DNA from 2 places in the Streptomyces sp. NPDC047028 genome. Region 1 is predicted to be linked to the other one. Evidence: riboswitches for the same ligand, from Rfam matches in the RefSeq annotation. Region 1 holds a riboswitch; the other holds the start of a gene.
The links. A riboswitch is a leader RNA that binds a small molecule or an ion and turns the genes downstream of it on or off. The one in region 1 is predicted to bind S-adenosylmethionine.

Region 1 (14,831 bases):
CGGTCCGGTCCACCCGGACGATCGTGCGCCGCCCCTCGCCGATCTCCTCCCGGAGTCCCGCCATCCGCTCGTCCACGTCCGCCCGGTGCGCCCGCTCCCGCAGGAACTCGGCGTCGGCCCCCAGGCCGTGCACGCCGATCCGGGTCCCGGAGGGGATGCCCGGGCCCAGTACGGCGTGGCAGCAGGCGGTGAACGCGTCCGCCCACCGCCGGGTCAGGAACGCCGCCCGGTCGGCGCCCAGGATCCCGGTCAGCAGCTCCGCCGCGATGTCGTCAGGGAGCAGCCGGAAGTAGTCCGGCGGCGCCCACGGGGTGTGCGAGAAATGGCCGATCCTCAGGTCGGGCCGCAGCTGCCGGAGCATCCGGGGGGCGAGGGCCAGGTGGTAGTCCTGGATCATCACCGCCGCGCCCTCGCCGGCCTCCTCGGCCAGCGCCTCGGCGAACGCCCGGTTGTAGGCCCGGTACGACTCCCACTGCCGCCGGAACTCCGCGTCGAACACGGGCTCCAGCGGGGTCTGGTACAGCAGGTGGTGGACGAACCAGAGCACCGAGTTGGCGATCCCGTTGTACGCGTCGGCGTGCACGTCGGCGGGGATGTCCAGCATCCGCACGCCCGGCTCGCCCTCACCGCGCCGCACCGCCTCGCGGTCGCCGTCGGAGAGCGCGGCGCACACCCACAGCGAGTCCGCGTCGGAGCCGATCGCCGACAGGCCCGAAACCAGCCCGCCCCCGCCCCGCTTGGCGCTCAGCGAGCCGTCCTCGCCGACCGTGTACGACACCGGGCCGCGGTTGGACGCGACCAGCACCTGAGCCTTGGGAGCAGCGGTGGAAGCCATACGCCTGAACCTAGCCCGGCTCGTAACGCCTCAAACGTGTATACCGGCCGCCCAGGGACGGTATGCAGCCGTTCTCCCGCCGCCCCCCGCCCGGCAGCGCCTACGCCACCCGCCGTGCCGCGTACTCCGCGATCTCCGCCATCGGCGGCCGCTCCTCCGTGTCCACCGAGTACGTGCGCGGCTCGAAGCCGTCCGTCCCGCGCTCGAACTGGGTCAGCGCCGGCCGGAGCAGATGCCCGCGGGCCAGCCGGAGCTGCGCGGTGCGGTAGATCGCCGCGGCCATCCGGCCGAGCGCCTGCCCGTCCTGGTGCCGGTGCTTGCGCACGCCGACGTCCACCTGGGCCAGCGCGTCCAGGCCCACCAGGTGCAGCGCGTCCACGAGCATGCCCAGCTCGACGCCGTAGCCCACCGGGAACGGCAGCTGCTCCAGCAGGCCGCGCCGCGCCGCGTACTCCCCGCCGAGCGGCTGCACGAACCCGGCCAGCTGCGGCCAGTGCATGTTCAGCAGGGGGCGGGCCATCAGCTCGGTGACCCGGCCGCCCTGCCCGACGGCGCCGTCGAGGGGACGGTCGTACATGGCCTTGACCAGGTGCACGTCCGGGTCGGTCAGCAGCGGGCCGACGATGCCCGAGACGAAGTCGGCGGAGAACTCCCGCAGGTCGGCGTCGATGAAACAGACGATGTCACCCCGGGTGACCAGAAGGGAGCGCCACAGCACCTCGCCCTTGCCGGGGACGGACGGGATGCGGGGGAGGATCGCGTCCCGGTGGACGACGCGGGCGCCCGCCGCCGCGGCCACCTCGGAGGTGCGGTCGGTCGAGCCGGAGTCGATCACGACGATCTCGTCCACCAGCGGCGTCCGCTCCACCAGGTCACGGCGGATGACCTCGACGATCGCCCCGACCGTCGCCTCCTCGTTCAGCGCGGGCAGCACCACGCTGATCGACTGGCCCGAGCACCGCTTGGCGGCCAGTATCTTGTGCGGCGGACGGTCGGCCACGGACCAGGACCGGGTGGTCAGCCAGCGCTCGACTTCTTCCAGCACGGCCTGCGGCTCCTCACTCCTCGTGATCACGGTGCGTCACCGTGATCCATCTCGCGGTTCGGACGACTATCTCAACAGTCCTGGCCTTCGGTTACAGTCTTGAACAACGCCGACGACCGTCGCATGCCGGGGGTCGCAAGCGTCCACAACCGAATACCGCTCATCCAGAGGGGCAGAGGGAAACGGCCCGATGAAGCCCCGGCAACCCTCCAGCCGGCACTCGTCTTCGTAGCGAGGCTCCCGGCTAGGGAAGGTGCCAAATCCGTCTCACGGCGAAGTGCGTCGTGAGAAAGATGAGGAGAAAGGGCCTCGCCTCACATGGCTGCGCAGACAGTTGCAGACTCCAGCACCTCCACCCCCGCCTCGACGTCCGCCGTCGACCTCGGTCCCGCCGCGGCCCTGAGCTGTCGCGAGTGCGGTCACCGCGTCCCGCTCGGCCCCCTCTTCGCCTGCGAGGAGTGTTTCGGCCCGCTGGAGATCGCGTACGACTTCTCCGCCTACGACACCGAGGAACTCCGCGCCCGCATCGAGGCCGGCCCCGCGAACATCTGGCGGTACGCCCCGCTGCTGCCCGTCCCCGCCGACGTGGCCGACAAGCCGAACATCAACCCCGGCTGGACCAAGCTCGTCAAGGCCGACAACCTCGCCGCGGAACTCGGCGTCACCGGCGGTCTGTACGTCAAGGACGACTCCGGCAACCCGACGCACTCCTTCAAGGACCGGGTCGTCGCCCAGGCCCTGGAGGCCGCGCGCGCCTTCGGCTTCACCACCCTGTCCTGCTCCTCCACCGGCAACCTCGCCGGCGCGGTCGGCGCCGCCGCCGCGCGGGCCGGCTTCCGCTCCTGCGTGTTCATCCCGCACGACCTGGAGCAGGGCAAGGTCGTCATGGCCGCGATCTACGGCGGCGACCTCGTCGGCATCGAGGGCAACTACGACGACGTGAACCGCTTCTGCTCCGAGCTGATCGGCGATCCGGCCGGCGAGGGCTGGGGCTTCGTCAACGTCAACCTGCGGCCGTACTACGCGGAGGGCTCCAAGACGCTGGCGTACGAGATCTGCGAGCAGCTCGGCTGGCAGCTGCCCGACCAGCTCGTCGTGCCCATCGCCTCCGGCTCCCAGCTCACGAAGATCGACAAGGGTCTGCAGGAGCTGATCAAGCTGGGTCTGGTCGAGGACAAGCCGTACAGGATCTTCGGCGCGCAGGCCGAGGGCTGCTCGCCGGTGTCGACCGCGTTCAAGGCGGGGCACGACGTCGTACGGCCGCAGAAGCCGAACACGATCGCCAAGTCGCTGGCCATCGGCAACCCGGCCGACGGGCCCTACGTCCTCGACATCGCGCGCCGCACGGGTGGTGCCGTGGAGGACGTGACCGACGAGGAAGTGGTCGACGCGATCAAGCTGCTGTCCCGCACGGAGGGCATCTTCGCGGAGACCGCGGGCGGCGTGACCGTCGGCGTCACCCGCAAGCTGCTCAAGGAGGGCCTGCTGGACCCGACGAAGACCACGGTCGTCCTCAACACGGGCGACGGCCTCAAGACCCTGGACGCGGTGGCCGGGACCGGCCTCACCGCCACCATCCGCCCGAACCTGGACTCCTTCCGAGAGGCTGGCCTCGCATGAGCGTGACCGTTCGCATCCCCACCATTCTGCGTACCTACACCGGCGGGCAGGCCGAGGTCGCCGCCGAGGGCGCGACGCTGTCCGAGGTCATCGAGGACCTGGAGAAGCACCACACCGGCATCGCCGCCCGCGTCCTGGACGACCAGGGCAAGCTGCGCCGGTTCGTCAACGTGTACGTCAACGACGACGACGTCCGCTTCGAGCAGGGCCTGCAGACGGCCACCCCCGACGGCGCCGGCGTCTCCATCATTCCGGCCGTCGCCGGAGGCTGACCGAATGACCGAACATTACCTTCGGTAATGCCGGTCACTGATTGTTCACCGGATTGCCCTCTCCGTGAGAGAAACGGAGGGGGCAATTCTGTGTGATTGAGCGCGGTAGAGTTGGGGAACGCGCTCCCGGACCGAGGGTCGGGAGCCCTGGAATGGTGCCGCGGACCCGGCAAGAAATGGCCAAACTGTGTGGCCCTTTCGCGGCATTTACTCCCTTTGTCCGGCCCGACTTGCCCTGAATTCGGGCGAATTCTCACCACATTCCGGATCGGGCTCGTCCAGAATTCTCGTCCGATTGACCTGTTGCAGACGGCAGTTGGACAGATACATTCAGCCGCGGTCGACGCGTTCCGGCGCACGCCCCCGACCGTTGGGGGGCGAGGTCTGACCCGGGTCCGCGAAGTGCGGATCTGTGCAAGGGCCAGTAATAGGGGAGTTAGGCATGGCTCAGGGCACCGTCAAATGGTTCAACGCGGAGAAGGGGTACGGCTTCATCGCGGTCGACGGTGGTGCGGACGTCTTCGTCCACTACAGCGCCATTCAGATGGACGGCTACCGCAGCCTTGAAGAGGGCCAGCGGGTCGAGTTCGAGATCTCGCAGGGCCAGAAGGGCCCGCAGGCCGACATGGTTCGCGTCACCGCCTGAAACGTTGCTGCACGAAGGGCCCGCACCTCCCGGGGTACGGGCCCTTCGGCATGCCCGGGACGGGTGAGCGCGCGCTCACCGTGCGGGGGGAGGTGCTCGCACCGTTTCGCCGTCGGCGGAGGGCGTGGCCGACCCCCGAGAGGCGCTTGCACTCGACGGTGCCGAGTGCTAATCATTGGCGTTAGCACTCTGAAGGTGAGAGTGACAACGAAGGACCGGGTCGGTGAGGCCCGCAAGCCGGGTGGGGCAAGGAACCACGAGGCAGGCAGGCCGTCCGTCGCGGGCGCGGGCGCGGTCCGAAGAATCACCCCCAGTCCTGGAGGGACCACTTCACATGGCCAAGATCATCGCGTTCGACGAGGAGGCGCGGCGCGGCCTTGAGCGCGGTATGAACCAGCTCGCCGACGCCGTCAAGGTCACCCTCGGCCCCAAGGGCCGCAACGTCGTCCTTGAGAAGAAGTGGGGCGCCCCCACGATCACCAACGATGGTGTGTCCATCGCCAAGGAGATCGAGCTGGAGGACCCGTACGAGAAGATCGGCGCCGAGCTCGTCAAGGAAGTCGCCAAGAAGACGGACGACGTCGCCGGTGACGGTACGACGACCGCGACGGTGCTCGCCCAGGCCCTGGTCAAGGAGGGTCTGCGCAACGTAGCCGCCGGCGCCAACCCGATGGCCCTCAAGCGGGGCATCGAGAAGGCCGTCGAGGCCGTCTCCGCCGCCCTGCTGGAGCAGGCGAAGGACGTCGAGACCAAGGAGCAGATCGCCTCCACGGCGTCCATCTCCGCCGCCGACACCCAGATCGGCGAGCTGATCGCCGAGGCGATGGACAAGGTCGGCAAGGAAGGCGTCATCACCGTCGAGGAGAGCAACACCTTCGGCCTCGAGCTCGAGCTCACCGAGGGCATGCGCTTCGACAAGGGCTACATCTCCGCCTACTTCGCCACCGACATGGAGCGCATGGAGGCGTCGCTGGAGGACCCCTACATCCTCATCGCGAACTCCAAGATCGGCTCCGTCAAGGACCTGCTCCCGCTCCTGGAGAAGGTCATGCAGTCGGGCAAGCCGCTGCTGATCATCGCCGAGGACGTCGAGGGCGAGGCCCTGTCGACCCTGGTCGTCAACAAGATCCGCGGCACCTTCAAGTCCGTCGCCGTCAAGGCCCCGGGCTTCGGCGACCGCCGCAAGGCCATGCTCGGCGACATCGCCATCCTCACGGGCGGCGAGGTCATCTCCGAGGAGGTCGGCCTCAAGCTGGAGAACGCGACCCTGGACCTCCTGGGCCGCGCCCGCAAGGTCGTCATCACCAAGGACGAGACCACCATCGTCGACGGTGCCGGTTCCTCGGACCAGGTCAACGGCCGGGTGAACCAGATCCGCGCCGAGATCGAGAACAGCGACTCGGACTACGACCGCGAGAAGCTGCAGGAGCGCCTGGCGAAGCTCGCCGGCGGTGTCGCGGTCATCAAGGCCGGCGCCGCCACCGAGGTGGAGCTCAAGGAGCGCAAGCACCGCATCGAGGACGCCGTCCGCAACGCGAAGGCCGCCGTCGAGGAGGGCATCGTCGCCGGTGGTGGCGTGGCCCTGCTGCAGGCTTCCCAGGTCTTCGAGAAGCTGGAGCTCGACGGTGACGAGGCGACCGGCGCGCAGGCCGTGAAGCTCGCGCTGGAGGCCCCGCTGAAGCAGATCGCCGTCAACGCCGGCCTCGAGGGCGGCGTCGTGGTGGAGAAGGTCCGCAACCTCACCCCGGGTCACGGCCTCAACGCCGCGACCGGTGAGTACGTCGACCTGGTCGCCGAGGGCATCATCGACCCGGCGAAGGTGACGCGTTCCGCTCTGCAGAACGCCGCCTCCATCGCCGCGCTGTTCCTCACCACCGAGGCCGTCATCGCCGACAAGCCGGAGAAGGCGGCTGCGCCGGCCGGCGGCGGCATGCCGGGTGGAGACATGGACTTCTGATCGGGTCCTTGCCGAGGGCGGTATCCCCTGTTGCGAGATTCGCGACAAGGGGTGCCGCCCTCGGGCGTTTTCGGCGGCTGCGGGTGCGTGGGGGCTTGTCGCGCAGTTCCCCGCGCCCCTGAGGTACGTGCAGTGGACGAGCCCCTTCAGGGGTGCGGGGAACTGCGCGAGCAACCACGAAGCACCCGCAGCCGCCCGCGAAACGGAACCCTCTCCCCGGGAATGCGTTGCATCACACCTCCGTTGCTTAATGAGGTGCAACAATGCGTGCGCACATACCATGCGGTATAAGCAGCCCCGTTCCCAAGGAGCCCCCGTGACCGTCACCCCCACCACCTCCCGCGCGGCAGCGATACTCTCGCGCCCCATCACCCTCGGCGGCCTCACCGTCCCGAACCGGATCGTGATGGCCCCGATGACCCGCATGTTCTCCCCGGGCGGCGTCCCCGGCGAGGACGTCGTGTCGTACTACGGGCGCCGCGCCGCCGCCGGGGTCGGTCTGATCGTCACCGAGGGCACGTACGTCGGGCACGACTCGGCGGGCCAGAGCAGCCGCGTGCCGCGGTTCCACGGGGAGGATCAGCTGGCGGGCTGGGCGAAGGTCGCCGAGGCGGTGCACGCGGGGGGCGGCACGATCGTCCCGCAGCTGTGGCACATCGGCATGGTCCGCAAGGAGGGCCAGCCGCCCTTCGCCGAGGCCCCCGCCGTCGGCCCCTCCGGGCTGCGCATCGGTGAGGACGAGGTCACCGGCAGGGCGATGACGCAGGCCGACCTGGACGCGGTGATCGGCGCGTTCGCGGAGGCCGCTGCCGCCGCCGAGCGCATCGGCTTCGACGGCGTCGAGCTGCACGGCGCCCACGGCTACCTCCTGGACCAGTTCCTGTGGGCCGGCACCAACCGCCGTACCGACGCCTACGGCGGCGACCCCGTGGCCCGTACCCGGTTCGCGGCGGAGATCGTCGCGGCGGTCCGCGCGGCCGTCTCCCCCGACTTCCCGGTCCTCTTCCGCTACTCGCAGTGGAAGCAGGAGGCCTATGACGCCCGTCTCGCCGAGACCCCCGAGGAGCTGGAGGCCATCCTGACCCCGCTCGCGGCGGCCGGCGTCGACGCCTTCCACGCCTCCACCCGCCGCTACTGGCTCCCCGAGTTCGACGACTCCGACCTCAACCTGGCCGGCTGGACGAAGAAGATCACGGGCAAGCCCACCATCACCGTGGGCTCGGTCGGTCTCAACGGCGACTTCATCAAGGCGTTCCAGGGACAGGGCGCGGAGCTGGGCAGCCTGGACAACCTGCTGGACCGCCTGGAGCGCGACGAGTTCGACATGGTCGCCGTCGGCCGCGCTCTGCTCCAGGACCCGGAGTGGGCGGCGAAGGTCCTCGCGGACCGCTTCGACGAGCTGAAGCCGTACGACGCGGCGGCGCTGCAGTCGCTGAGCTGAGGCGGGGCGGGGACGTCGGTGGAGGTCTACAGATTGCCCATCGGCTGGATGTCGACGTACACAGGCGTCCCCCACACCCGCAGTACCTCGTAATCGGTGAACTCGTGCACCAGCCGGTACGCCATCGCCGGGCGTGAGCCGCGCCGCTGGGCGGCGAGGTAGGCCTCCGCCTCGCGCAGGTCGCGGCGCGGGGTGCCGCACAGCTGCCACTCGCGGCCGTTCCACTCCTCCGGCAGCCAGCGCTGCTGCGGCTGGGGCCGGTCGGCGCGGACGCCGTAACGGGACGGCACGGGCGCCGGGGCCTCGGCCGCGGGGGGCCGGCCCTGGTGCCCGGCCCGCCGGGCGGCCCGGCGCCGGGTCTCGCACAGCAGACAGCCGTCCACGGCGTCCTTGTCCACCGGCCCGTTCGGGTGCTCGGCACACCGGGTGGCGGGCTTGTCCGCCTCGACGGCCTCGTCCAGCAGATCGAGGGCGCGCCGCAGATCGGCCTTGATCTCGTGCAGCCGGGAGTCCGGGGTGTCACCGGAGAGCGCCTCCCCGTGCTCCCCGAGCACCCTGAGGGCCCGTCCGAGGGCGGTGAGCTGGGCGTGGTTCATGTCAGTCCGCGTAGTCCTTCAGTTTCTCCGTGTCCAGGGTGATGCCGACCGGGGGCGACAGCTCGACGGTAGCGCCCCACGGGTGGCGGGGCGACTGACGGTACTGCCCGTCCTTGGGCTCGCTGAAGACGGTGACGGTCTGGTCGTCGCGGTCGACGAGGAGGTGGACGGGGATCTCGGCGGCGGCGACCCGGTGACTCTTCGTGGCAAACCGAACGCGTCAAGTCAACACACGGGGTGGGAGGGTGGGTTGAGACCCACCACCCATTCCACAGAAAGAGGTCTCGGACCTCGAAGCGTGGGGCTTGAGCTTCGGACAGGGTTGCCGTCGGTGGTGGACTGGGGGCATGGCGACGATGCTGCCGGGCCGCCTGCTCGATGCCCTCAATCGGTTCAACGCGGCCCATCCGTGGGACCACAACGCCCACTATCACCCGTGGCTTCTGCGGCAACTTCCCCGGCGGTTCGGCCGGGCGCTGGACGTGGGGTGTGGGAGTGGGGACCTGGTCAGGGCGTTGGCCGGGCGGGCCGGGGCGGTGCACGGGGTCGATGCGGACGCCGGGATTCTCAGGCGGGCCAGGGAGCTGACGCCCGACTCCGACCACGTCACCTACACCCTCGCCGACGCGGCCCAGGGGCTGCCCACCGGGCCGTATGACGTCATCACGTGTGTCGCCGTGCTCCACCACCTTCCCTTCGCCGACACCCTCACCCGGGTCCGGGAGGAGTTGGCCCCTCGGGGGACGGTGGTGGTCGTCGGCTGTGCCCGTGCCGCGAGCGCCGTCGATCACGTCCTCGGGCTCGTCGCGATACCGCTGAACGCGGCGACGGGCTGGGTGAAGAACCGGGGGCGGTCCGGAGTGCGGCCCGTCTCCATGAGTGCTCGTGTGCACGATCCCGAGATGAACTTCGCCGAGATCGCCGCCGAGGCCCGGCGCATCCTGCCCGGGGCTCGGGTCAGGCGGCGGCTCTTCTGGCGCTACACGCTGGTGTGGCGGGCGCCGGGGCGGGCGTAGGTCAGCCCGCGCTGTTGATCAGGTTTCCGCTGCCGCAGGTGGGCGTGGGGGTGTCGGTCAGGGGGATCGGGGTGACGGCCTTGGCCACCGGCATCACGACCAGCTTGCCGACGCAGCGGCCGGTGTCGGTGGCGGTGGAGGTCCAGTGGGCGTCGTCGGCGTGGGCCGGGGCGGCCAGGGCGGTGGCGGAGACGGTGAGGGCGGCGGTGGCCAGCAGTTTGTGCATCATGACTGGCGAACGACGGCCCCGGGCCGTCCGTCACGCCTGGCGAACGACTACCCCCCGGCCGTCCGTCAGGCCCCCGCTCCCGCCTCCGCCAGCGCCGCGCGCAGGTGGCCGTCCGTCTCCTCCAGGAGGCGGGCGGCCGTCGTCGCGTCCACGTCGGCCAGGATCGCGAGGATCGCGTTCTTCACCTCGCCGCCCGTCTCGGTGAGGGCCTTCTCGATGTCCTCGTCGGCGGCCCCCGTGGCCAGGGCCACGATGCGGTGGGAGCGGGCGCGCAGCTTGTCGTTGGAGGCGCGGACGTCGACCATCAGGTTCCCGTACGTCTTGCCCAGCCGGATCATCGTGATCGTCGACAGCATGTTCAGCACCAGCTTCTGTGCCGTGCCCGACTTCAGCCGGGTGGAGCCGGTGAGCAGTTCGGGGCCGACGACGACCTCGATCCCGTGGTCGGCGGCCGCCGCGAGCGCGCTGCCCTCGTTGCAGGCCAGGCCGACGGTCAGGGCGCCCAGCGCGCGGGCGTGCTCCACGGCGCCGATCGCGTACGGGGTGCGCCCGGAGGCGGAGATGCCGACCACCGTGTCGGCCGAAGCCGTCTTCAGCGAGTCCAGGTCGGCGCGGGCCAGTTCGGGGGAGTCCTCGGCGCCCTCGACCGACGTGACCATCGCCTCCGCCCCGCCCGCGATCAGTCCGACGACCTGGCCGGGGTCGGCGTTGAACGTGGGCGGGCACTCGGAGGCGTCGAGGACACCGAGGCGGCCCGCCGTGCCGGCACCGGCGTAGATCAGCCGGCCGCCGCGCGCCATACGCTCGGCGATGGCGTCGATCGCGGCGGCGATGCGCGGCAACTGCGCGGCCACGGCGGCCGGCACGCCCGCGTCCTCACCGTTCATGAGGCGCGCGAGGTCGAGGGTGGGCAACTGGTCGATCCCGGCGAGCTCGGGCCGGAACGCCTCGGTGGTCAGGGATGCCAACTCGGACCGGAGGTCATGAGACGTCATGGGGGGTGGCTCTTCCTGGATCCCGCCGGATCCTGCTGTGCGTACGGACGTAACGGGTGCCTCGTTCACTGCCTCGTGCCTGCTACCTGCTGCTTCCGCTGCTGCGGTGCCGGTGGGCCAGTGCCTCGTAGGATGCCGCCAGGGCGGGCGCCGCGCTCTCGTACGTCCGCTGCGCCACCCCCACGAACAGGCAGTCCACCACCAGGAGTTGACTGGTCCGGGAGGACATCGCGGCCGGTCGCAGCTCGGTCTCCCGGGAGGTGGACGTGGTGAGCACGTGGTCGGCGTACTGCGTTACGGGCGAGTCGGGCCGGCCGGTGATGGCGATGGTCGTCGCGCCGTGCTCGAAGGCGACCCGCAGCGGTTCGATCACGTCCCCCGTCGACCCGGAGTGGGTGATCGCGATCGCCACGTCACCCGAGCGCAACTGCACCGCGTTGGTCACGGCGAGGTGCGGATCGCTGTGCGCGTGGGCTATGAGCCCTATCCGCAGCAGCTTCTGGGTGAGGTCCTGGGCGACCAGCCCGGACGCCCCGATGCCGTACACGTCCGTCCGCCGCGCGCCGGCCAGCGCGGTGACGGCCGCGCCGAGTTGACCGGTGTCGAGGTTGGCGGCGGTGTCGGCGAGGGTCTGCTGCTCCTCGTAGGCGAGTTTGGCGACGACGTCGGCGATGGGGTCGTCCACCGCGATGTCCGTCGTGATCGCGGGCGCCCGCCCGGACTGCTGCTGGGCGGCCAGGCCGGCGAGGGCGAGGCGCAGGTCGCGGTAGCCGGGGTAGCCGAGGATGCGCGCGGTGCGGACGACCGTGGCCTCGCTCGTGCCGGTGAGCTCCGCGAGCCCGGTGACGGTGAGGGCGGCGCAGCCGGCCGGGTCGCCCGCGACGGCCTCGGCGACGCGCTGCATGGACCGGGTCATGGAGGGAGCGAGGGTGCGCACTTTGGCACCGAGGGCGGTTCCGAAAATTTCCTTCACGTCCTGGGTCACACGTGAAAGATATTTTCGTTTCGGTGTCGCGGTCAAGAGTGCGCACAATGGGGGCATGGACCCCATCAGCCCCCTTGAGCAGGCGCTGCACGCCGCCCGCGCCCTGGTGCTCGCCGATCTGGTCGCAGACGAGGTCGCGGAGGCCGACGTGGTCTCGCTCGTCGAGGAGTCCGTCACGCACCGGCGCTGGTGGGTCGAGCAGTGGCCGGAGGGCGCCGCCTTCGTGGCGGGGCTGGTCGCGCAGGACGTGCAGGACGCACTGCTGGAGCGGCGCGGCCGCTGGCCGCTGTGCCCGGTGTGCCCCACGGGCGACCCGCACGCGCTGGACGTGGAGCCGGAACTGGGCCCCGACCCGCACTGGGTGTGCGGCAAGGCGGGCGTGAAGGTCGCCGCGGTGGGCTCGCTGAGCCGGGCCACCGGCGCGGCTCCGTCCTCGTGAGGGCCCGAAACTGGTGAGGTCCTGATGACCGTCTATATCGACCCGCCCGCCTGGCCGGGCCACGGGCGCATGTGGTCGCACCTGGTGAGTGACGCGTCGTACGACGAACTGCACCTGTTCGCCGAGGCGTTGAGCGTGCCCCGCCGGGCCTTCGAGCGCGACCACTACGACCTGCCCGCGCACCGGTACGCGGACGCGGTGGCCGCCGGCGCGGTGGAGGTCAGCAGCCGCGAGGTGGTACGGCTGCTGTGGGGGGCGGGGCTGCGGCGCCGGAAGGGGTCCGGTGCCGGGACCGGGTCCCCCTGAGCCACGGCGCGACGGTCACCGTCCGGTGGTGCCTCACTGCCCGGCGGGGACCGGGCTGTGCTCGGTGCAGGTCCGGCTCTTGCCGTCCGGCTGGGTGCCGCAGGCCCAGGAGGTCTGGTGCCCGCTGAGTTCGGCCATCGGGGAGTAGACGTCGTTGCCCCAGTGCACGGGGCTCGCCTCGCTGACACCGCTGGAGTTGTTCACGTCCACGACGGCCTTGGGCTTGGTGTAGGTGATCCGCCCCCAGGTCGCGCCGCACTCCTTGCTGTACCGGAGTTCGATCACCATCTTGCCGTTGCGGATGATGGCGAGAGTCTGGCCGTCCCGGGAGCACCCCATGGTCACCGGGTCCTTGCCCGTGCAGCCGGCGTGCGTGCAGCCGACCGGGTCGGTGTGCACGGAGGCGGGGCTCCCGGTGGCCAGGTTCGCGGCGGTGGCCCTGCCCTTGCCCGAGTCGTTCGAGGAGTAGTGCGCGATCGCGACACCGGTGGCGGTCAGCACGGCGCAGGACGCGACCGCCGCCGCGATCAGGAGCGGCGAGGACCATCGACGTCCCGTCCGGGGCGCGGGCTGCGGGCCGGCGCCGGGTACGCCGTCGGGGCGGGCATCGGGTGTGGCATCGGGCTCGCCGTCGGGGCCCGCATCGGGCCCGCCCTCGGATCCGCCCTCGGCTCCGGCGGCGGGTGAGTCCACGGGGACGGTGACGGGTGTGGCGGCGGGGCCGACATCGGGTGTGACGGCGGGCGTTGTGTCGCCGGGCCGCTCCGCGTTCCGCTCGTCCGGCTCGTTGCCGCCCGTGCCCCGCGCCCGGTCGGCCCGGTCCCACAGGTCCAGCAGGGGCCCGGCGTCCACGCGCGCGGCGCGGGCGAAGCTCTCCACGGCGTCACGGGGCGGGAACTGCTTGCCGTTGATCCAGCGTTCCCAGGAGGACTTCGAGTAGTGGGTGAGCGCGCTGATCCGGGCGTAGCTGAGCCCGGACCGCTGCTTCAGCGTGCCCAGTTCCGTGTGTAGCCCGGCACCGTTGCCAGGCTCAGGTCTGGATGCGGGGAGGTTTCTGTCGCTCAACGTCAGCCCGTTCGCTGATGGACCACCGGCCCGAGCCGAGGGCGCAGCGACGGACCGGCACGCGGCCGGCTCGCTTGGTGGTTCCCCCCGTCTCAGGCCCGGTGCTCCGGTCCTGAAATTCGAACGGAAGCATACCGCCGCCGCGGCACGCTGCCGTGACGGCGCGCTGCCGCGGCGGCGGCGTTCGAAGGGACGGGCAGCCCGTTGTCAGCAGATCCAGTAGGCCCTGGTGTCCCAGTCGCTCCAGACGTCCAGCTGCCGCCACGTCTTGGGGCCGACGATGCCGTCCTGGTCGAGGCCGGCGCAGCCCTGGAACTTGACGACCATGCTGCGGGTCTGCTTGCCGAAGATGCCGTCCTCGGCGAGGTTCGCGTTCCTCACGCTGCGGTTCAGCGCGCACTGCACGGCCTTGACCGCGTCACCGGTGTCGCCGTAGCTCACCTGGGGCTCACTGAGGGTGTAGCTGCTGCAGTAGTTGCCCCAGGAGAGCGCGGAGGCGCTGGTCGCGCCGCCGATCCCGGCGCCGAGGCCGGTGACCAGCAGGAGCCCCGCGGCGGCGGCCGCGAACTTGATACGCATGGCTGTGTTCCTTCGGTGGGTCAGGCGCCGGCGGGGGAGACGATCGCGTAGGCGCCGCGCGCGGCCGGGTTGAAGTGGTGGCGGATCACCTGGTCGCTGGAGTTGCCCTCGATGGTGTCGACGGTGCCGTCCGAGTTGGCCTTCTCGATGATGCCGACGTGCACGCTGGTGCTGGTGCTCTGCGGGCCGCTGCCGAAGACGATGGCGTCGCCGGGCTGCGGGTTGCTCAGGCCGCTGTGCAGCGTGCCGTGGTTGCGACCGTAGTAGTAGAAGTCACCGCTGAACGCCGTGCTGAAGTTGACGCCGGCCTGCCGCCAGGTCCAGCTGGCGAACAGGGCGCACCAGGCCTCGCAGGGGCCGTACGGGTTGCAGTTGTTGCCCCACTCGTGGACGCCGAGCTGCGAGCGGGCGGCCTGGACGATCTTGTCGCGGGCGCTGCCGGACAGCGGGGGGACGCTGGGCGTGCCGCCGCTGTCGCCGCCCGAGCTGCCGCCGCCCAGTTCGCGGGCGATGCCCATGGACGCCATGGTGAGCGGGCCGGCGATGCCGTCGGCGTCGAGCCCGTGCGCGCCCTGGTAGGTCTTCACCGCGCTGGTGGTGGCGGGGCCGTAGTCACCGTCGGCCGGGGTGCCGGCCTTGCCCTGCACCTGCTTGACCTTCGCGGTGAGCGCGGCGTTGGTCTGCGGGCCGGCGATGCCGTCGACCTCCAGGTCGTTGTCGCTCTGGAAGGCGAGCACCGCGTCCTTGGTGGCGGGACCGTAGTCGCCGTCCACGCCGCCCGCGCCCAGGTAGCCGAGGCCGACGA
Region 2 (14,831 bases), on a different contig from region 1:
GGGCCTGATCGCCGCGACCGTCTCGATCGCCGGTCTGTCCGCCACCGTGTGGGCGCACCACATGTACGTCACCGGCGGTGTGCTGCTGCCCTTCTTCTCCTTCATGACGTTCCTCATCGCGGTCCCGACCGGTGTGAAGTTCTTCAACTGGATCGGCACGATGTGGAAGGGCTCACTGAGTTTCGAGACACCGATGCTCTGGGCCGTCGGGTTCCTGATCACCTTCACGTTCGGTGGTCTGACCGGTGTGATCCTGGCGGCGCCGCCGCTGGACTTCCACGTCTCCGACTCGTACTTCGTGGTGGCGCACTTCCACTACGTCGTCTTCGGCACCGTCGTCTTCGCGATGTTCTCCGGCTTCCACTTCTGGTGGCCGAAGTTCACCGGAAAGATGCTCGACGAGCGCCTCGGCAAGATCACGTTCTGGACGCTGTTCATCGGCTTCCACGGCACCTTCCTCATCCAGCACTGGCTGGGCGTCGAGGGCATGCCGCGCCGGTACGCCGACTACCTGGCGGCCGACGGCTTCACCACGCTGAACACGATCTCGACGATCAGCTCCTTCCTGCTCGGCCTGTCGATCCTGCCGTTCCTCTACAACGTCTGGAAGACCGCCAAGTACGGCAAGAAGGTCGAGGTCGACGACCCGTGGGGCTACGGCCGTTCGCTGGAGTGGGCGACCTCCTGCCCGCCGCCGCGGCACAACTTCCTCACCCTGCCGCGGATCCGCAGCGAATCCCCGGCGTTCGACCTGCACCACCCCGAGATCGCTGCTCTCGAACAGCTTGAGCACGCCGGTCACGGCGGCGCCATCGCGGGCAGCAAGGAGGCCGCCAAGTGAAGATCCAGGGCCGGATGTTCATCTGGCTGGCTTTCTTCCTCCTGATCATGGCCGTCGTGTACGGCGTGTGGTCGAAGGAGCCGGCCGGCACCACGGCGCTCTTCCTGGCCTTCGGCCTGTCCATCATGATCGGCTTCTACCTGGGCTTCACCGCCCGGCGGGTCGACGCGGGTGCGCAGGACAACAAGGAGGCCGACGTCGCGGACGACGCGGGCGAGCTGGGCTTCTTCAGCCCGCACAGCTGGCAGCCGCTCGCCCTCGGCATCGGTGGCGCGCTGGCCTTCCTCGGTGTCGCCGTCGGCTGGTGGCTGCTGTACTTCTCGGCGCCCATCATCCTGATCGGGCTCTTCGGGTGGGTCTTCGAGTACTACCACGGTGAGAACCGCACGCAGTAACACGCGCCGAGCGCACCGGGAGCCCGGACACTCCGTCAGGAGGGTCCGGGCTCCCTCGTTCGCCGCAACGCCCGTCGCTCGTCCGGGTCACTCGCCGCGCCGTTGCGCTCACCCGCTCATAGCGTGATCGCATGAACCACACTCCGCGAACCCGCACCGTCGTCAGCTGCACCCTGCTGGTGGCCGCCCTCGGCGCGGGCGTCACCGGCTGCGGTTCGGACGGCAACCCCCTGTCGGCCACGCCGTACGACGCAGCGGACCAGATCTCGTTCAACAGCTCCACGGGCGACGGCAAGAAGGTCGACCCCGACAAGCCCCTGGAAGTGACCCTCAAGGACGACGAGGGACGCATCACCGACGTCACCGCCCAGGACTCCACAGGCCGCTACGTGGCGGGCGAACTCTCCGCCGACGGCAGCCGGTGGCACAGCACCTCCCCGCTGGCCGCCAACGCCCACTACACGGTTCGGGTGAGCACGGAAGACGAGGACGGCGCCCCCGGCCGCAAGGTCCTCACCTTCGACACCAGCAAGCCGAGCAGCACCAAGCGCCTGAACGTCACGTTCGGGCCGGACGCGGGGGAGTACGGCGTCGGCCAGCCCATCACCGCGCAACTCGACCACGAGGTCAAGGACAAGGCGCAGCGGGCGATAGTGGAGCGGGCCCTACGGGTGGACTCCACGCCGGCCGTGCAGGGCTCCTGGTACTGGGTCAGCGACAAGGAACTCCACTACCGGCCCAAGGAGTACTGGCCCGCCCACACCACCATCCGGGTGCACAGCAACCTGGACGGCCTCAAGATCAGCGACCGCCTCTGGGGCGGCAAGTCGAAGTCGCTGAAGATCACCATTGGTGACAAGCTCGTCGCCGTCGCGGACGCGTCCTCCCACGAGATGACGGTCTACAAGAACGACGAGGAGATCAACGAGATCCCCATCACCACCGGCAAACCGGGCTTCGACACCCGTAACGGCATCAAGGTGGTCCTGGCCAAGCAGTACTACGTCCGGATGCGCAGTGCCACGGTCGGCATCGCCGCGGGCAGCTCCGACTCCTACGACCTGCCGGTCTACTACGCCACCCGGGTGACGTGGTCGGGCGAATACGTCCACGCCGCCCCCTGGTCCGTCGGCTCCCAGGGCTACGCCAACGTCAGCCACGGCTGTACGGGGATGAGCACGTCCAACGCCGAATGGTTCTTCAACACCGTCCGGGAGGGTGACATCGTCAAGGCCGTCAACTCGGGCGGCGACGACATGGAGCCCTTCGGCAACGGCTTCGGCGACTGGAACGTCACCTGGAAGACGTGGCAAACAGGCAGCGCCCTGACCAAAACCGGCACCACAACCCCCCAGGACACCTCCCGCCTCAAGCCCACGACGGTGTGAACGCCCAGGAGGAGTGCGGGGCCACCACACAGCCGGCTCAGCAGCAGCCAGCCCAGGGGCGCGGGGCTGTATCGATATGCGGCTCCGCCGCGTGGGCGCGAGGCTCCACCACACAGCCGGCTCAGCAGCAGCCAGCCCAGGGGCGCGGGGAACTGCGCGAGAAGCCCTCACCGGGCCGCACTCGCGCACGACCCACGCGCCCCGAGCTCATAGGCGCCCTAAGCCCCGATCAGCCGCTTCTGCCGAAGCAGGGACGCCAGTCCCCCCGCGAACTCCACCGGATCCACCGGCAAGGTCACCGCGACGTCGGCCCGGCTCCACGTCGCCAGCCACGCGTCCTGCGGCCGCCCCATCAACAGCAGCACCGGCGGACAGTTGAACACCTCGTCCTTGATCTGCCGGCACATCCCCATGCCCCCCATCGGCACGGCCTCGCCGTCCAGCACGCACACGTCGATCCCGCCCTTGTCCAGCTCCGCCAGCACCGCGGCCGGGGTCGCGCACTCCACGAACTCCACCAGGGGCACGTCGGGAGCCGGCCGACGCCCGGCGGCGAGCCGCACTTGCTCGCGGGTGTTGGAGTCGTCGCTGTAGACCAGCACCGTGGCGGTCGGCTGCATTGTTCCTCCGGGACGTCAGCGTCGTACGGACAGGACGGACAGGGCCGTTTGGGCGGATGTTACTCCCCTGAAGACCACGTCAACACCGCTCCGACAGGGCCCAACACTCCGAACGGCACCCCCCGGGGTGAGGGCGGGATAAGCGACCGACATAATGTCGGTCGTGGCGACAGCAACGACAGTAGAAACCGGGCACGCGCACCCGTCGGTCAACCGGCCGAACCTCACCAGCGTCGGAACCATCATCTGGCTGAGTTCCGAGCTGATGTTCTTCGCGGCCCTCTTCGCGATGTACTTCACCCTTCGATCGGTGACCGGACCGGACCACTGGAAGTCGATGGCGGACGCGCTCAACGTCCCCTTCTCGGCGACGAACACCACGGTCCTGGTGCTCTCCTCCCTCACCTGCCAGCTCGGCGTGTTCGCGGCCGAGCGAGGTGACGTGAAGAAGCTCCGTGGCTGGTTCATCCTCACCTTCATCATGGGTGCCATCTTCATCGGTGGTCAGATCTACGAGTACACGGAGCTGGTGAAGAAGGACGGGATCTCCCTGTCCTCCGACCCGTACGGCTCGGTGTTCTACCTGACCACCGGCTTCCACGGCCTGCACGTGACCGGCGGCCTCATCGCCTTCCTGTTCGTCCTCGGACGGACGTACGCGGCGAAGAGGTTCACCCACGAGCAGGCGACCGCCGCGATCGTCGTGTCCTACTACTGGCACTTCGTCGATGTGGTCTGGATCGGCCTCTTCGCCACGATCTACCTGATCAAGTAACTCGGCGGGCCTGAAGACGGCCACCGATCCATCCCTGAAGCATCGACGCAGAAGATCCTGACACCGGGGTAATCCGTGAAAAAGCTCTCCGTACGACGACGCCATCCGCTGGCGGCGGTCGTCGTCCTACTCTTCGCGCTGGCGGCCACTGGGGGGCTGTACGCCGCGTTCGCGCCCGCGGGCAAGGCGCAGGCCGATGAGACCTCCCAGTCCCTCTCCAAGATCCAGGAGGGCAAGAAGCTCTACGAGGTCGGCTGCGCCAGCTGCCACGGCACCGGTGGCCAGGGCTCCTCCGACGGCCCGAGCCTGGTCGGCGTCGGCGCCGCCGCCGTGGACTTCCAGGTCGGCACCGGCCGCATGCCGGCCGCCACCTCCCAGGGCGCCCAGGAACCGAAGAAGAAGGTCACCTACAACCAGGACCAGATCGACCAGCTCGCGGCGTACATCGCCTCGCTGGGCGCCGGTCCGAGCGTTCCGACCAAGGAGCAGTACGGTCCGGACGGCGCCGACATCGCCAAGGGCGGTGAGCTGTTCCGCACCAACTGCGCTCAGTGCCACAACTTCACCGGCAAGGGCGGTGCCCTCACCAAGGGCAAGTACGCGCCGTCGCTGGACGGTGTCGCTCCGAAGCACATCTACGAGGCCATGCAGACCGGCCCGCAGAACATGCCGAACTTCCCCGACACCACGCTGACGTCCAAGAACAAGAAGGACATCATCGCGTACCTGCACGCGGTCGACAGCAGCGATACGACCAACCCCGGCGGCCTGGAGCTGGGCGGCCTCGGTCCGGTCAGTGAGGGCCTGTTCGCCTGGATCTTCGGCCTCGGCGCACTGATCGCGGTCGCCGTGTGGGTCGCCGCTCGGACCGCAAAGGCCAAGAAGTCATGAGTAGCCAAGACATTCCAGAAGAGAACCTGCCGGCAGAGCAGGAGCACGCGCACGGCGCCGTGGACGTCGCGGACGAGGAGAACCCCTTCTCCGACCCGGGGCTGCCGCCGCACGAGCACCGGATCCAGGACATCGACGAGCGGGCCGCCAGGCGGTCCGAGCGCATGGTCGCCCTGCTGTTCACGGTGTCGATGCTGGCCACCATCGGCTTCATCGCCTCGTACGTGTCGATCCCGGACGACAAGTCGATCTTCGTCTTCCCGATCGGTCACATCAGCGCGCTGAACTTCGCGCTGGGCCTGACGCTCGGCCTGGCCCTGTTCTGCATCGGCGCGGGCGCGGTCCACTGGGCCCGCACCCTGATGTCCGACGTCGAGGTCGCCGACGACCGTCACCCGATCGAGGCCTCTCCCGAGGTCCGGGCGAAGGTCCACGCGGACTTCCGCGAGGGCGCCAAGGAGTCGGCGCTCGGCCGCCGCAAGCTGATCCGCAACACGATGTTCGGTGCGCTCACCCTGGTGCCGCTGTCCGGCGTCATGCTGCTGCGCGACCTTGGTCCGCTGCCGCACGACAAGCTCCGGCACACGCTGTGGGCCAAGGGCAAGACCCTCGTCAACATGAACACGAACCAGCCGCTGCGTCCCGAGGACATCGGCGTCGGTTCGCTCACCTTCGCCAAGCCCGAGGGCCTGGAGGAGACCGACGAGGACTTCCAGAACGAGATCGCCAAGGCGGCCCTGATGATCGTCCGGCTGCAGCCGGGCAACATCAAGGACAAGCGCGAGCTCGACTGGGGACACGAGGGCATCGTCGCCTTCTCGAAGATCTGCACCCACGTGGGCTGCCCGATCTCCCTGTACGAGCAGCAGACGCACCACGTGCTGTGCCCGTGCCACCAGTCCACCTTCGACCTCTCCGACGGTGCCCGAGTGATCTTCGGCCCCGCCGGTCACGCCCTGCCGCAGCTGCGCATCGGCGTGAACGACGACGGTTACCTCCAGGCGCTCGGCGACTTCGAGGAGCCCGTCGGTCCTGCATTCTGGGAGCGCGGATGAGTACTGCAGCGAACGAAACGCCCCGCTCTCGCGGGAAGGCCGCGGCCGGCGAGCGCGTCGCCGACTGGGCCGACGGACGGCTCGGGATCTACTCCCTGGCCAAGTCCAACATGCGCAAGATCTTCCCCGACCACTGGTCGTTCATGCTCGGCGAAGTGTGCATGTACAGCTTCATCATCATCATCCTCACGGGTGTGTACCTGACGCTGTTCTTCCACCCGTCGATGAACGAGGTCGTGTACCACGGCAGCTATGTCCCGCTCCAGGGTCAGGCGATGTCCGAGGCGTTCAACTCGACCCTGCACATCTCCTTCGACGTGCGCGGTGGTCTGCTGGTCCGGCAGATCCACCACTGGGCCGCGCTGATCTTCCTCGCCGGCATGTTCGTGCACATGATGCGCGTGTTCTTCACCGGCGCGTTCCGCAAGCCGCGTGAGATCAACTGGCTGTTCGGCTTCCTGCTGTTCGTCCTCGGCATGTTCACCGGCTTCACCGGTTACTCGCTCCCCGACGACCTGCTCTCCGGCACCGGCGTCCGCTTCATGGAGGGCGCGATCCTGTCCGTGCCGATCGTCGGCACGTACCTGTCGTTCTTCCTCTTCGGCGGCGAGTTCCCCGGCCACGACTTCGTGGCCCGGTTCTACTCGATCCACATCCTGCTGCTGCCGGGCATCATGCTCGGCCTGATGGTGGGCCACCTGATCCTGGTCTTCTACCACAAGCACACGCAGTTCGCGGGTCCCGGAAAGACCGAGAAGAACGTCGTCGGCATGCCCCTGCTGCCGGTGTACATGGCCAAGGCCGGAGGCTTCTTCTTCCTGGTCTTCGGTGTCATCGCGGTCATCTCCGCGATCGCGCAGATCAACCCGATCTGGGCCATCGGCCCCTACCGTCCGGACCAAGTGTCCACCGGCGCCCAGCCCGACTGGTACATGGGCTTCTCCGAGGGCCTGATCCGCTTCATGCCGGGCTGGGAGATCAACTTCCTGGGCCACACGCTCGTCCTGGGCGTGTTCATCCCGCTGGTGATCTTCCCGCTGGTCCTGGTGGCCATCGCGGTCTACCCGTTCGTCGAGTCCTGGGTCACCGGCGACAAGCGCGAGCACCACATCCTGGACCGCCCGCGCAACGCCCCGACGCGTACCGCGTTCGGTGTCGCCTGGCTGACGATCTATATGATCCTGCTCGTCGGTGGTGGGAACGACCTGTGGGCCACCCACTTCCACCTGTCGATCAACTCGGTCACCTGGTTCGTCCGGATCTTCTTCTTCGTCGGACCGGTCATCGCGTTCATCGCCACCAAGCGGATCTGCCTCGGTCTGCAGCGCCGCGACCACGAGAAGGTGCTGCACGGCCGCGAGACCGGCATCATCAAGCGCCTGCCGCACGGTGAGTTCATCGAGGTGCACGAGCCGCTCAGCCAAGAGGCCCTGCACACGCTCACCGCGCACGAGCAGTACGAGCCGGCCGAGATCGGCGCCACGGTCGACGAGAACGGCGTCGAGCGCAAGGTGAAGGCCACGGAGAAGCTGCGCGTCAAGCTCTCCGGTGCCTACTACGGCGAGGGGAACCAGATCCCCAAGCCGACCGTAGAGGAGTACAAGGAGATCACGAGCGGCCACGGCCACCACTGATCCCGCGTCGCCACGCCACAGCGAAGGGCCCCGTCCGGTGTTCGGACGGGGCCCTTCGCCCTGCCCGGGGCTGGATAGGGTGGAGCCGTACTTTCCTGTACGTCCCTTCTCGTACGTCCATGACACCAGGAGCGGCTGATGAGCGCTGTGACCCCCGCTGGAGGCGACACCGCGGCGGGCCGTTCCTGGCCCGCCCTGCTGAACGGCCTGCTGTCCGGCCACGACCTGGCGGCCGACGACACCGCCTGGGCGATGGACCGGATCATGGGCGGCGAGGCGACGGACGCCCAGATCGCCGGGTTCGCGGTCGCGCTGCGCGCCAAGGGCGCCACCGTCCAGGAGATCACCGGGCTCGTGCGCACGATGTACGACCACGCCAACGTGATCGAGGTGCCGGGCTCAACCGTCGACATCGTCGGCACGGGCGGCGACGGCGCCAAGACGGTGAACATCTCCACCATGTCGTCGATCGTCGTCGCGGGCACCGGCGCGAAGGTCGTCAAGCACGGCAACCGGGCCGCGTCCTCCGCGTCCGGCGCGTCCGACGTGCTGGAGAAGCTCGGCGTCAACCTGGACCTGACCCCGCAGGGGGTCGTCCGGGTCGCCGAGGAGGCCGGGATCACCTTCTGCTTCGCGGTGAAGTTCCACCCGGCGCTGCGCCATGTGGGCGCCGCCCGAGGCCAGTTGGGGATCCGCACGGTGTTCAACCTGCTCGGCCCGCTGACCAACCCGGCGAAGGTGCGGGCGCAGGCGGTCGGTGTCGCCGTCGCGCACGAGGCGCCGATCGTGGCGGGCGTCTTCGCCGAGAGGGGCAACTCCTCGCTGGTCTTCCGGGGCGACGACGGCCTCGACGAACTGACCACCACGGCCACCTCGCGGGTGTGGGTCGTCCGGGACGGCAAGGTCACCGAGGAGAGCTTCGACCCGCGTGACGTCGGCCTCGACCTCGTCCCCGTGGAGGCCCTGCGGGGCGCCGACGCCTCCTACAACGCGGAGGTGGCCCGGCGCCTGCTGGACGGCGAGCGAGGCCCCGTCCGGGACGCCGTCCTGCTGAACTCGGCGGCCGCGCTGGTCGCCCTGGACCCCGGGCCCGGCACGCTGGCCGAGCAGATCCGGGCCGGCATGGACAGGGCGGCGGAGTCGATCGACTCGGGCACCGCGAAGCGCACCCTGGACCGCTGGGTGGCCGCGAGCAACGCATAGCCGCACGCGGCGGCCTGACCGGCACCGTCGGCCGGGCCGCCGCCGTAGTGGCCCCGGATCGCCGTGTCCCGTCATCCGGACAGAAGTTGCGCGCCGGCGATCAGCTCGGCTAGTTTCAGGCTCAGGTCATGAGTGACAGCCATTCGGCCCCGGCCGGCTGTCCGGCAACCCTCCTTCCGTGGCGGGGTGCCCCGGGTGAGGACCAGGTCGTGGGCAGCAAGGCTCACGGCAAGCGCGGACCCTCGCGTCACCAGGGGTCCTGGTCGTCGAGGAGCCTTCCATGAGCAAGCGAATGCGATAGGGCGTAGAGCCCCGCCTCCGCACACCCTCTTTCACTTTCCCCACGCTCGAGCCGTACCCGCTCGCGTGGTGGTTCCGCCTTGCCTCTCACGGGAGTTCGCCATGTCCGTCTCCACCGCTGCCACCCACCAGACCGTTTGTCCCCAGCTGCCCGTTCTCGGCCGGGATGTCACCGTCCCGCTCGTCACCGGCGGCGAGGTCACCTACGCGGCCCTCGACTACGCGGCCAGCGCCCCCGCCCTTCAGCGCGTCTGGGACGACGTGGCGGCCTACGCGCCGTACTACGGCAGCGTCCACCGCGGCGCCGGCTACCTCTCCCAGCTCTCCACCGACCTCTTCGAGAACGCCCGGACGACGGTCGCCGAGTTCCTGGACTGCCGTGACGACGACCAGGTGGTCTTCACCCGGTCGACCACGGACTCCCTCAACCTGCTGGCCCGCGCCCTCCCCGCCGACTGCCAGGTCTTCGTCTTCGAGACCGAGCACCACGCGTCCCTGCTGCCCTGGCAGGACGCCCGGGTCAGCTACCTCGACGCCCCCCGCACCCCGCAGCAGGCCGTCCACACCCTGGAGCGGGCCCTCGCCGACCGCGACCCGCACGGCCCGGCCCTGGTCTGCGTCACCGGCGCGTCCAACGTCACCGGTGAGCTGTGGCCCGTACGCGAGCTGGCGGCCGCCGCCCACGCGCACGGCGCCCGCATCGTCCTGGACGCCGCCCAGCTCGCCCCGCACCACCCCGTCTCCCTGCGGGACCTCGACGTCGACTGGGTCGCCTTCTCCGGCCACAAGCTGTACGCCCCGTTCGGCTCCGGAGTCCTGGCCGGCCGCGCCGACTGGCTGCGGGCCGCCGAGCCGTACCTCGCGGGCGGCGGCGCCAGCCGCAAGGTGAGCAGGCGCCAGGACGGGGGTGTGGACGTGGAGTGGCACGAGAGCGCCGCCCGCCACGAAGCCGGCTCCCCGAACGTCATCGGCGCCTACGCCGTCGCCTCGGCCTGCAAGGCACTGACGGAGGCCGGCTGGGACACCCTGGTCGCCCGCGAGCAGCACCTCGTCGAGAAGGTCCGCACCGGCCTGGCCGGGGTCCCCGAGGTGAAAGTCCTCTCCCTCTTCGGCGACGACGCCCCGCGCGTCGGCGTGATCTCCTTCGTCGTCGAGGGCTGGAACAGCTCCCACTTCGCCGCCGCCCTCTCCGCCGAGTACGGCATCGGTGTCCGCGACGGCCTCTTCTGCGCACACCCCCTGCTCCGCACCCTCCTCGGCACGTCCCCCCAGACCCAGGGCGAATGCGGAGCCCCCGAGGCCGCCCCCGGCGAGAAGTCCCTCAACGCCATCCGAGTCAGCTTCGGCGCGGGCACCCCGGACGAACACACGGACCGCTTCGTCACAGCGGTACGAGAACTGGTGACCGAGGGTGCCAAGTGGACTTACCACACAGAAAACGGCCGCTGCGTCCCGGCGGTCTGAGACCTGCCCGAGGACAAGCGCCCCGAAGGGGCGCGGGGCTGTGTCGATATGCGGCTCCGCCGTGTGGGCGCGATCAACCACGACACACCCGCACCCGCGCACGATCCGCGCCCCGCAGACGCGTAGGCGACTAGGAATCCAATCCAATAGCAAACGCAGCCTCAAGATCATGCTGCGAGTACGTCCGGAACGCCACGTGCGTATCCGTCCCCTCCACCCCGGGAATCTTGCTGATGCGCCCCGGAATGACATCCGCCAGATCCTCGTGCCGCCGCACCCGCACCATCGCGATCAGGTCATACGTCCCGGTGACGGAGAACACCTCGCTCACCGACTCCAGCGAAGCGATCCGCTCCGCGATCTCGGGGATCCGGTCCACGCTGGTCTTGATCAGAACGATCGCGGTGATCACGGCTGGTTCTCTCCCTCGGGTACCGGGGCGGCTGCGCCCTTCACTCTAGTGGCACGGCCGTAGCGCCCCCACGCGTAGAGGAACCCCAGCCCGAAGCCGACCAGGTGCGCCAGGTAGGCCACCCCCGGCCCCTGCGCCGACCGCTCCGCCGCCAGCCACTGCAGCCCCGCCCAGAACGGCAGCACCACCCACGCCGGGAAGCGCAGCGGCAGGAAGAACAGGAACGGGAGGAGACTGGTCACACGGGCCCGGGGGAACAGGTACAGGAACGCCCCGAGGACCGCCGAGATCGCCCCGGAGGCGCCGACCAGCGGCTCCTGGGAGGTGGTGTTGGCGGCCGCGTAGCCCAGCAGGGCCAGGTATCCGCAGCCGAGATAGAAGAGGGTGAACTCCACCCGGCCCATCCGTTCCTCGGTCATCGCCCCGAAGACGAAGAGGAAGAGCATGTTGCCGAGCAGATGCACCCAGCTGCCGTGCACGAACAGGGCCGTGGCTGGGGTGAGCGCCTGCCGGACCGTTCCTTCGAACAGGTTCGCGGGGATCACGCCCCAGTGCCGGAAGTACGCCCGCTGCGCGGCGAGCAGCGCGTCCCCGGAGCCGTATCCCGGAGTCAGCCCGGAGGCCGGGCCCAGCACGAAGAGCAGGCAGCACAGGGCGATGAGGCCGTACGTCATCGGCGCCGGGGAGTGCCGGACCGCCCTGATGGTCCGGCCGGCCGTCGTGCTCCAGTGGCTGATCATGAATACAGAGCATGACGTAACGGGACTCAACCCGACAGACCGCCTCGCCGCCGTGGACAGAAGGGCGGCGGGGACCGCGCAGGCCGTAGGGTTACGAGCCACACGCGCCCGGACCGGCGCGGACCGACACGACGAGGAGCGAACAGTCACGATGACGGTGCCCCTGCCGACCGCCACGACACGATGGCGCTGCACCCTCTGCGGCAATCTGACCCGCTTCGACGTCACGCGCTCGTCGAAGGTCGTCGAGTACGTCCACCTCGACCTGGCCGGTGAGCCGACGGTCGAGGAGCGCGAGGTGGTCAGTGAGACCATCGAGTCGGTGCGCTGCCGCTGGTGCAACGCGGTGGACCAGGTGGAACTCGTGGACAGGCCGGGCTCCGGCTCCTGAGGGGAGCGGGACCCCGCACAGCATTGGGGTGTGACGGATGGTGGAGACCGCAGGCGGGGGGCCGGGCGACGGCACCGCTGAGGTGCTTGACCGTCCGCTGCCCGACGGCGTGCGCCGCCGGGTCGTACAGATCGTCTCGGACGGCTTCGGCGGGCTGACCGTGGCGGAACTGCCCGCCCAGTTGCGGCAGTACGCCCGCTTCGCCCCCAATCGGCGGACCAAGTTCGCGGGCAACGCGATGGCGGCCGCGCTGGAGACCGACGCGGTCTTCCGGCAGCGGATCGGGGAGAAGTTCAGAGAGGCGCAGCCGGAACTGTCCGGCGCCCTCGACTCCGGCTCGCCGCCCCCGGCCGCGGATCCGCTCGACGTGGCGGCCGCGGCCTACGTGCTGCGCCCCGGGGGCTGGGTGAAGCTGGTCACCGCGGCCGGCGAGGAGGCCCAGCGCGCCGACGCCGAACGCGCCGACGAGGAGAGCCGTGCCGAGCTGGAGCGGCTGCGCGAGGAGCTGGCCGAGGCCCGCGGGCAGACCCGTACCGAGACCGAACGGCTGCGCGCGGAGCTGGAGTCGGCGAAACGGGAGGCCGAGACGCTGCACCGCAAGCTGCGGGCCGCGCTCAGCGACGTCAAGCGCGGCGAGGCCGCCCTGCGCAAGGCGCGGGGCGAGACCGACGCCGTACGGGCCGAGGCGCAGGCGCAGGTGTCCGCCGCGGAGAGCGAGACCCGGCGGCTCAAGGCCCGCCTGGGCGAGGCCGAGGCCGGCCTGGAGGCCACCCGGCGGGCCGCCAGGGAGGGCCGCAGCGTCGAGGACATGCGGGTACGGCTGCTGCTCGACACCCTGCTCGACGCCACCCAGGGGCTGCGCCGGGAACTCGCCCTGCCGCCCGTGTCCGTGCGGCCCGCCGAGACCGTGGACGCGGTCGAACCGGGACGGATGACCCCGAAGGACATCGCGGCGCGCGCCCTGTCCGAGAACGACCCGGCCATCCTCGACCAGCTGCTCGCGCTGCCGCAGGCCCATCTCGTCGTCGACGGCTACAACGTCACCAAGACCGGCTATCCGCAGATGCCGCTGGAGAAGCAGCGGCTGCGGCTGCTCGGCCAGCTCTCCCAGCTCGCCGCGCAGACCGGCGCGGAGGTCACCTGCGTCTTCGACGGCGCCGAGCTGGCCGCGCCGGTGCTCCTCGCGCCGCCGCGCGGCGTGCGGGTGCTGTTCTCCAAGCCGGGGGTCACCGCGGACGAGCTGATCCGCCAGCTGGTGCGCGCCGAACCGCCGGGCCGGCCGGTCATCGTCGCCTCCACCGACCGCGAGGTGGCCGACGGAGTGGCCCGGGCAGGCGCCCGACCGGTCGCCTCTGCGGTACTTCTGAAGCGGTTGTCCTGAACGTTCAACGGGCATACTTAATGCCCGAATTGGCCGTATCGTCACGCAACGTAGTGTCAACCCGGCATCACTGCACGTACGTTGAGTGCAAAGAATGCATTGAGTGACCGTCTTTTTTGGCGTGAGGATTTGAACTGATCACAAGTAGGTCACTAGGGTCTGGGCTCGAACCTCCGAACGGGTGAACACTCACAAGAAGGAGTTCGTCCTCCGTGGCGTCCCACCGTCGACCCAAGCAGCCGAGTCGCACGCGCGTGACCGTGCTGACCACAGCGGCAGCAGCCGCCGTCGCACTGAGCGCGAACGCCGCGAACGCCGCGCCGAGCGAGAAGCCCAGCAAGAGCGAGGTCAAGGCGAAGGTCGACAAGCTCTACGAGCAGGCCGAGCAGGCCACCGAGAAGTACAACGGCGCCAAGGAGAAGCAGGAGAAGCTCCAGAAGGAGATCTCCACCATCCAGGACAACGTCGCCCGCGGCCAGCAGGACCTCAACAAGCTGCGCGACGGCCTGGGTTCACTGGCCACCGCCCAGTACCGGTCCGGCGGCATCGACCCCTCCGTCCAGCTCTTCCTGTCGTCCCACCCGGACGACTTCCTCGACAAGGCCTCCACGCTCGACCAGTTGAGCAGCCAGCAGGTCGAGTCGCTGAAGAAGATCCAGGACAAACAGCGCGAACTCGCCCAGGAGCGCTCCGAGGCGAGCGACAAGCTGAAGGACCTGGCCTCCACCCGCACGGAGCTGGGCAAGAAGAAGAAGGAAGTCCAGGGCAAGCTCGCCGCCGCGCAGAAGCTGCTCAACACCCTCACCGCCAAGGAGAAGGCGGAGCTCGCGCAGCAGCAGGCGCGCGCCAACCGCTCCTCCTCCGAGCGCGTGCACCTCGGCGACGCCCCGCCGGCCTCCGGCATGGCCGGGGCGGCCTTCTCCGCCGCCCAGAGCAAGATCGGCTCGCCCTACGTCTACGGCGCCTCCGGTCCCTCCTCCTTCGACTGCTCGGGCCTCACCTCCTGGGCCTACGCCCAGGCCGGCGTCTCCATACCCCGCACCTCCCAGGCCCAGGCCAACGCGGGCACGAGGATCTACAGCGTCAGCCAGCTCAAGGTCGGCGACCTCGTGCTCTTCTACGGCGACCTGCACCACATCGGCCTCTACGCCGGCAACGGCCAGGTGCTGCACGCCCCGCACACCGGCGCCAGCGTGCGCTACGAGTCGATCAGCAACATGCCGTTCCAGTTCGGCGTCCGCATCTGAGACCCCCCGGCGCCCTCGCCGGTACGGCCGTTGAACGCCGCGAAACGCTGACCCGGGGCGCCCGAACGGGCGAATCCCCCGGACCGGAACTGAC

Region 2: linked by a shared signal. The riboswitch ahead of ABZ854_RS31300 (aminotransferase class V-fold PLP-dependent enzyme) and the one ahead of thrC (threonine synthase) in region 1 are both predicted to bind S-adenosylmethionine.

The regions. Positions count from the first base shown of each region.
Region 1 is NZ_JBEYVS010000019.1:14,532-29,362, forward strand. Features, by position in the region: gene ABZ854_RS18405 (trehalose-6-phosphate synthase) at 1-835, opposite strand, end outside; gene ABZ854_RS18410 (glucosyl-3-phosphoglycerate synthase) at 936-1,880, opposite strand; SAM riboswitch class I at 2,038-2,180, shown strand; gene thrC (threonine synthase) at 2,199-3,500, shown strand; gene ABZ854_RS18420 (MoaD/ThiS family protein) at 3,497-3,772, shown strand; gene ABZ854_RS18425 (cold-shock protein) at 4,215-4,418, shown strand; gene groL (chaperonin GroEL) at 4,753-6,375, shown strand; gene ABZ854_RS18435 (NADH:flavin oxidoreductase) at 6,656-7,816, shown strand; gene ABZ854_RS18440 (hypothetical protein) at 7,843-8,412, opposite strand; gene ABZ854_RS18445 (hypothetical protein) at 8,414-8,587, opposite strand; gene ABZ854_RS18450 (methyltransferase domain-containing protein) at 8,760-9,428, shown strand; gene ABZ854_RS18455 (hypothetical protein) at 9,430-9,657, opposite strand; gene murQ (N-acetylmuramic acid 6-phosphate etherase) at 9,723-10,652, opposite strand; gene ABZ854_RS18465 (MurR/RpiR family transcriptional regulator) at 10,735-11,637, opposite strand; gene ABZ854_RS18470 (hypothetical protein) at 11,693-12,076, shown strand; gene ABZ854_RS18475 (DUF4031 domain-containing protein) at 12,101-12,382, shown strand; gene ABZ854_RS18480 (DUF2690 domain-containing protein) at 12,416-13,447, opposite strand; gene ABZ854_RS18485 (peptidoglycan-binding domain-containing protein) at 13,655-14,026, opposite strand; gene ABZ854_RS18490 (peptidoglycan-binding protein) at 14,047-14,831, opposite strand, start outside.
Region 2 is NZ_JBEYVS010000048.1:8,883-23,713, forward strand. Features, by position in the region: gene ctaD (cytochrome c oxidase subunit I) at 1-841, shown strand, start outside; gene ABZ854_RS31260 (cytochrome c oxidase subunit 4) at 838-1,236, shown strand; gene ABZ854_RS31265 (Ig-like domain-containing protein) at 1,368-2,624, shown strand; gene ABZ854_RS31270 (hypothetical protein) at 2,843-3,244, opposite strand; gene ABZ854_RS31275 (heme-copper oxidase subunit III) at 3,399-4,019, shown strand; gene ABZ854_RS31280 (cytochrome c) at 4,095-4,910, shown strand; gene ABZ854_RS31285 (Rieske 2Fe-2S domain-containing protein) at 4,907-5,965, shown strand; gene ABZ854_RS31290 (cytochrome bc complex cytochrome b subunit) at 5,962-7,599, shown strand; gene trpD (anthranilate phosphoribosyltransferase) at 7,738-8,802, shown strand; SAM riboswitch class IV at 8,927-9,043, shown strand; gene ABZ854_RS31300 (aminotransferase class V-fold PLP-dependent enzyme) at 9,205-10,566, shown strand; gene ABZ854_RS31305 (Lrp/AsnC ligand binding domain-containing protein) at 10,697-10,978, opposite strand; gene ABZ854_RS31310 (rhomboid family intramembrane serine protease) at 10,975-11,718, opposite strand; gene ABZ854_RS31315 (hypothetical protein) at 11,870-12,109, shown strand; gene ABZ854_RS31320 (NYN domain-containing protein) at 12,147-13,490, shown strand; gene ABZ854_RS31325 (NlpC/P60 family protein) at 13,703-14,737, shown strand.